Siphonobacter curvatus: one gene and its partner. The protein of the gene in region 1 interacts with the protein of each later gene in a pairwise test. Links are inferred from orthologs where the notes say so. Each region holds a gene or a part of one and is shown on either strand. Other genes may lie near its edges. The genes, in order: sucD and sucC.

The links.
Region 2: the proteins of sucD (region 1) and sucC interact in binary tests that used the Escherichia coli proteins (3 or more experiments, as listed by UniProt). The link is inferred for Siphonobacter curvatus from one-to-one orthologs.

The regions. Positions count from the first base shown.
Region 1 is NZ_PTRA01000001.1:124,207-127,376, reverse strand. Bases 70-2,911 are described here. They hold sucD (succinate--CoA ligase subunit alpha), read right to left. Parts: upstream 2,015-2,911; coding sequence 1,124-2,014; downstream 70-1,123. Other genes in these bases: C5O19_RS00490 (NAD(P)H-binding protein), read left to right, coding at 2,263-2,911; C5O19_RS00500 (DUF4271 domain-containing protein), read right to left, coding at 70-1,006. Also shown: more of C5O19_RS00500, read right to left, coding at 1-69; more of C5O19_RS00490, read left to right, coding at 2,912-2,922; C5O19_RS00485 (putative sugar nucleotidyl transferase), read right to left, coding at 2,923-3,170. UniProt on the Escherichia coli protein: Succinyl-CoA synthetase functions in the citric acid cycle (TCA), coupling the hydrolysis of succinyl-CoA to the synthesis of either ATP or GTP and thus represents the only step of substrate-level phosphorylation in the TCA.
Region 2 is NZ_PTRA01000001.1:2,783,368-2,786,569, reverse strand. The notes cover bases 188-3,061. They hold sucC (ADP-forming succinate--CoA ligase subunit beta), read right to left. Parts: upstream 2,288-3,061; coding sequence 1,088-2,287; downstream 188-1,087. Other genes in these bases: C5O19_RS11655 (ABC transporter ATP-binding protein), read left to right, coding at 2,580-3,061; C5O19_RS11665 (M48 family metallopeptidase), read left to right, coding at 188-837. In the rest of the region: more of C5O19_RS11665, read left to right, coding at 10-187; more of C5O19_RS11655, read left to right, coding at 3,062-3,202. UniProt on the Escherichia coli protein: Succinyl-CoA synthetase functions in the citric acid cycle (TCA), coupling the hydrolysis of succinyl-CoA to the synthesis of either ATP or GTP and thus represents the only step of substrate-level phosphorylation in the TCA.

The DNA of each region.
Region 1 (3,170 bases):
TAAGCGATGGAAAGCTATTTAGCATGAGTAGCATTCCAAGACTCAAAAAGGTATAAAAGATCGCTGAAGCCTGAATAGACTTAAAAAAGTGAATGTTTACAATCTTATCAAATCGGTAAATGTGACCTAAAATATTGATCATTAAATACTTAAAGATAAACACAATGAAGATCAAAATACCGATAACAAAGAAATATAGGAAGAGTTTTCCTAAACTTTCCTCGTACGAAAACAAATCCTGGGATTGGAATAGATCGATCCCGCGGTGCCGAATGAGTTGATACAGATAAGAGATTAGGAAACTAATCAATAGCAGGAATAGCAAGTTTGCGACTTCAAATAATCCACGCGTAACCAAAGCGGCTCCCTCCCGCGTTTGGATGGTCAGTAAATCTTTGATACTCAAATACCGAATAAAGCCCCGAGGGAAAAGCTGGTACAGCGTTGCGTAAGCGACTAATAGCAAGAGAGCCGCCAGTACGTAAAAGTTTTCAAATGGCGAGGTATCCCGCGGCCGGGCCTGTAAAAACGATTCCGATACGTAAATAGGCTTCTGACCCGCCGCTACCTTATGCCCAATCTGTAAAGTCTTTTGTTCGATGCCTGACTGCGGCCCATACAAAGTCAGCAGAACTCGATGGTCAGGATAGGCTTTGTACAGACTATCGAGCTTAAAAACGGTCCATTTATCAATGGGCAGCTGCTTTTGCAAGGAACCATTGATAAATAAGTAATTTTCCTGATTGGAGCGATAGAGCAGGTAGTAATGTCGGTTCTGGGCTAAATCAAGAATGACGCTGTATGATCCGTAGTCTTGGTGAATTTCGCGAATGTAGGGAACGTAGGCCTTCATTCCTTCGTCGTAGACTCGCCAGTCATTGCGAAAATCGTGTACGAGGAAATAGCCTTCCTCCGGCCCCGTCGTCTGAGCAAACGTCGAACCCGCCAGGAAACACAGGAAGAAAAGCAAAAAACAGTGAAGCCTGTGGGTTAGAAGACTACCCACAGGCTTTCGTACGCTCGAAAAAGTGAAATCACTACCCACCACTCTCGCTTTCAGTACGTCCGTTTCGCTAACATCGCTGTTTCACAAAACGGATTCATTACAGAATCGTATTCTTACTTATGCGTTTACTTTCTGATCAGCCAATGCTTTCAGCATCGTCTCGCCAATGACGGCAGGCGATTCCGCTACGTACAGACCGCATTCACGCATGATTCGCATTTTTGCTTCAGCGGTATCATCAGCACCACCAACGATGGCACCTGCGTGACCCATCCGGCGACCTTTGGGAGCCGTTTGACCCGCGATGAAACCAACTACGGGCTTTTTGTTACCGGTTTCTTTGATCCAGTAAGCAGCTTCTGCTTCCATACCACCACCGATTTCACCGATCATAACGATGGCTTCGGTTTCGGGATCGTTCATCAACAACTCAACGGCTTCTTTCGTCGTCGTACCGATGATGGGGTCACCGCCGATTCCAATAGCCGTTGTTTGGCCTAAACCTGCTTTCGTCAATTGATCTACGGCTTCGTACGTGAGCGTACCTGATTTTGATACCAGACCGATCGTTCCTTTTTTGAAGATAAAGCCAGGCATGATACCTACTTTACATTCATCCGCCGTGATAACGCCAGGACAGTTAGGTCCGATCAGACGCAGATCTTTGCCTTGTACGTATTCTTTTACGGCAACCATATCTTTCACGGGGATACCCTCCGTGATTGTTACGATTACTTTGATGCCTGCGTCAGCCGCTTCCATAATGGCGTCAGCCGCGAAAGCCGGGGGTACAAAGATGATGGATACGTCAGCACCCGTTTCTTTCACCGCATCAGCAACCGTGTTGAATACGGGACGGTCCAGGTGTTTCTGGCCTCCTTTGCCGGGCGTTACACCGCCAACAACCTGAGTACCATATTCAATCATTTGCTGGGCATGGAAGGTACCTTCCGAACCCGTAAAGCCTTGTACAATGATTTTTGAATCTTTGTTAACTAATACACTCATAGAGATGGGATTTGCAGTGGCCAGTTCGGAAAGAATGTGGCTGTTCCCCACAAGGAACAGAAAAATCCGGCGTAAAAGTAGAAAGCTAAGACCAGTTGGGCAATTTCCCCGGAAATAAATTTGGGTGAATAGGTATAGGTACCCCAATTATTTTTCGGGAATAAGAATTTTGTACCTCTGGTACAAGTTAAAGCAAAGGTACGGTTTAAGAACTTTTTCCTGCGTAAATTCCCCGAAACCAGTTTGTCATGAATGCGAAGACAGCCCTTATCATCGGAGCCACCGGTTTAGTAGGCAACTATTTAATTTTCAAACTCTTACAATCGGATCGGTATGAGAACGTCATTACATTGGTACGTCGTCCGATGCACCTAAAACACCCTAAACTCGACGAACGTATCGTTGATTTCGATAACCTTACACGGCAGGATGTATCGGGGGCCAACGATGTTTTTTGCTGTTTAGGTACGACTATTCGTCAGGCTGGTTCGCAGGAAGCGTTTCGAAAAGTTGATTTTGTATATCCCGTAGAGGTGGGTAAGCTGGCCCTTCAGGCCGGAGCAACGCAGTATCTACTCGTATCGTCCATCGGAGCGAACGCCCAGTCTTCGATTTTTTACAGCCGAACCAAAGGGCAGGTGGAAGCGGCCATTGGCGAATTAGGCTACCGCAGCTATACCGTTTTCCGGCCCGCTACCCTACTCGGTAAACGAAAGCAATTTCGCCTCGGTGAAGAGGTAGGTAAAGTACTTGACTTTGCACTTTCGCCCCTTACGTTGCTCATTCCGCCCTTACGCAAGTATAAAGGCATTCAGGCTAGTAAAGTAGCATCGGCCATGCTGAATATAGCTGACCAGGAAGTTCCCGGCCAGCATATTCTTGAATCCGACGCCTTGCAGCGATTTTGATTAGTCTTCGTCCACATCCGGTACGTGAGGAATTTCGTTTTGTTCGAGAGCATAGACGGCTCTCCAGATGTCTTCTTCCTCTTCGGTAAACAGACGACCTCGGCGGTCCATCGTGTTACGAGCCACGTCTACGGCCTTCGAGAAGCGGTAGGGTTCAAATCCGGTATCAGCCCCGCCCCAACTAAAGGAAGGTATATGCTTGGGAGGAAAACCTGCTCCGAAGAGATTGACATTGATACCAACCACGG
Region 2 (3,202 bases), 2.7 Mb from region 1 along the record:
TCCACAATCATGAAAAGAACCTTTGCCCTAGGTATTGTACTGGCTACAACGATATGGGCGTGTAGTCGTGTACCTATCTCAAACCGGAATCAATTATTACTCGTATCCGATGCTGAAATGAATCAGCAGGCTCTGGTGAGCTACAAGCAGTTTTTGGATACCAACAAAGTTATCTCCAACAGTAACGCCAATACGCAAATGGTGAAGCGGGTAGGCGAGCGAATTGCCGCAGCGGCTACCAAATATTTCAATGATATTAAGCATCCCGAGTACCTGGATGGTTATAACTGGGAATTCAACCTGGTACAGGATAATCAGGTAAATGCCTGGTGTATGCCCGGTGGTAAAGTGGTCGTGTATACGGGTTTGATTCCCGTTGCTCAGACGGAAGCGGGGCTAGCCACGGTGATGGGCCACGAGATTTCGCACGCCATTGCGAAGCACGGATCCGAACGCGTCAGTCAGCAGTACGTAGCCCAGGGCTTGCTCACGGGCGGACAGGTGGCGTTGGGCGTAGCCAATGCTAATAAGCCCACGCAGGCTCGCAATGTCTGGAGTACGGTCTTTAACGTAGCGGCTCCCATTGGGGCTAACCTGGCTATTCTGCGGTACAGTCGTCAGCACGAAAGTGAAGCGGATCACTTGGGACTGATCTTTATGGCCATGGCGGGTTATGATCCGAAAGAGGCAGTTACCTTCTGGGGACGTATGGCTGAAGCCAGCAAAAATGCCCAGAAGCCTCCCGTACTGCTTTCTTCGCACCCCTCAGACCAACAACGGATCAACGATCTGAAAAAGTTGTTGCCAGAGGCCGAGAAGTATTACGCCCGCCGATAGGGTTAGTTTATAGTTGTGGTTTACAGTTGTTGAAATGAAGTGATTTCGGTAGAACTGAAACTACGAACGTTGCAAAAAGGGAAAGGCTACACCAAAGAGTGGCCTTTCCCTTTTTAGTTTGAAGCTACTGAAAATTGTAAGCAGAAAACTACTAAAAAGAAGAAGGCCGCTCCATCGAGCGGCCTTCTTTGTGTTGGACAATCTACGTTTTTCAGTCACTGAAAACAGAGAATCGTAAACTGAAAACTTCTTAGAATGCAGTGGCTAATACATCTTTCAGACGATCAGCCGCGTCTTTCAACTGTACCGCTGAGTGTACTTCCAGACCTGATTCATCGATGATTTTCGCTCCTTCTTCAGCATTCGTTCCTTGCAAACGAACGACGATAGGTACGGGGATATTACCGATGGCTTTGTACGCTTCTACGATACCCGTAGCTACGCGGTCGCAACGAACGATACCACCGAAGATGTTGATCAGGATCGCTTTTACGTTCGGATCTTTCAGGATGATACGGAAACCTGCTTCTACCGTCTGGGCGTTAGCTCCACCCCCTACGTCGAGGAAGTTGGCAGGCTCACCACCTGACAGTTTGATCAAGTCCATCGTAGCCATGGCCAGACCTGCACCGTTCACCATACAGCCAATGTTGCCGTCCAGTTTCACGTAGTTCAGGTTGTAATGACCAGCTTCTACTTCCAGAGGATCTTCTTCGCGAACGTCCCGCATTTCAGCCAGATCGGTATGGCGATACAGAGCGTTGTCGTCGAGGTTTACTTTCGCATCAACGGCCAGAATTTTGTTATCGGACGTTTTCAATACGGGGTTGATCTCGAATTGAGAAGCATCCGTATCGATGTATGCTTTATAAAGAGAGCCAATGAATTTCACCATCTCTTTGAAAGCATCGCCTTCAAGACCTAAAGCGAAAGCGATTTTCCGAGCCTGGAAGCCCTGAAGACCCACTTTAGGATCGATCCATTCCTTGATGATTTTCTCGGGTGAATGTTCGGCTACTTCTTCGATGTCCATACCACCTTCCGTAGACGCCATGATGACGTTACAAGCTTTGGCACGATCTAACAGGATAGCCAGATAGAATTCTTTGGGCTCCGTAGCTCCGGGATAGTACACGTCTTCGGAAATCAGAACCTTATGTACTTTCTTACCTTCGGGACCGGTTTGGTGCGTGACTAATTGCATGCCCAGAATCTGTCCTGATTTCTCACGGACTTCTTCGTAGTTTTTAGCCAGTTTTACGCCACCGCCTTTACCACGGCCTCCGGCATGAATCTGAGCCTTCACCACAAACCATTTCGTACCCGTTTTGATGTTGAGTTCGCGGGCTACTTCTACCGCTTTGTCGGGTGTGTCAGCGACGATGCCCTCCTGAATACGGACTCCGTATCGTTTGAGGATCTCTTTCGCCTGGTATTCGTGTATGTTCATTAGGAAGTTGAGTGAGGTTTCACTTTACGGCCCGAAAATTAGGGAGAAATCAATAAAGTCTTTGAGTTATGTTTGACAAAGTTTAGGAACTTTGCTCAACAAAATATAGCTAAGACCGATGGAGTAGAAGGGGGTAAGAGCGATAAGGCCTTGATAAACAGATTGTAATAAGGGTCTTGTTCGCTCTGGGAAGGGATAAGAATTTCGGCCCATCGGAATAGCAATGCGGAAAGAGAAGGACGGCAAAAAGCCACAGACCCTCCGTTCAACAAAAGTTTAGGATTCAACATTCATGCTCGAAGCTCGTCAACTCGTTAAATCATACGGTGCCCTGCCCGTACTCAAAGGAATCGACTTACAAATCCAGCCCGGTGAAATCGTATCCATTGTAGGTGCCTCGGGAGCGGGCAAAAGTACCTTGTTGCATTTATTGGGAACGCTTGACCGACCCGACTCCGGTCAGATTTTTCTGGATGGACAGGAGATTAGTAGTTTGAAAGACAAAGCCCTGGCCGAGTTTCGAAACCGACGCATTGGCTTTATCTTCCAGTTTCATAACCTGTTACCCGAATTTACGGCCTTGGAAAATGTTTGCATTCCGGCTTGGATTGGCGGTAAAACGCAGCAAACGGAAGAGCGAGCCCAGATGCTACTGGGGAAACTGGGTCTTTCGCATCGGGAAAAACATTATCCCAGTCAGCTTTCCGGGGGTGAGCAACAGCGGGTGGCCGTGGCTAGAGCCCTGATTAATTCGCCCGCCGTAATTTTCGCGGATGAGCCCTCCGGCAATCTGGATTCCCGCAACGCCCGGGAACTGCACGAGTTGTTTTTTCAGTTGCGGGATGAACTCAACCAGACCTTCGTACTGGTCACGCATAACGAAGAACTCGCTCAAATGGCTGATCGCAAGCTGGA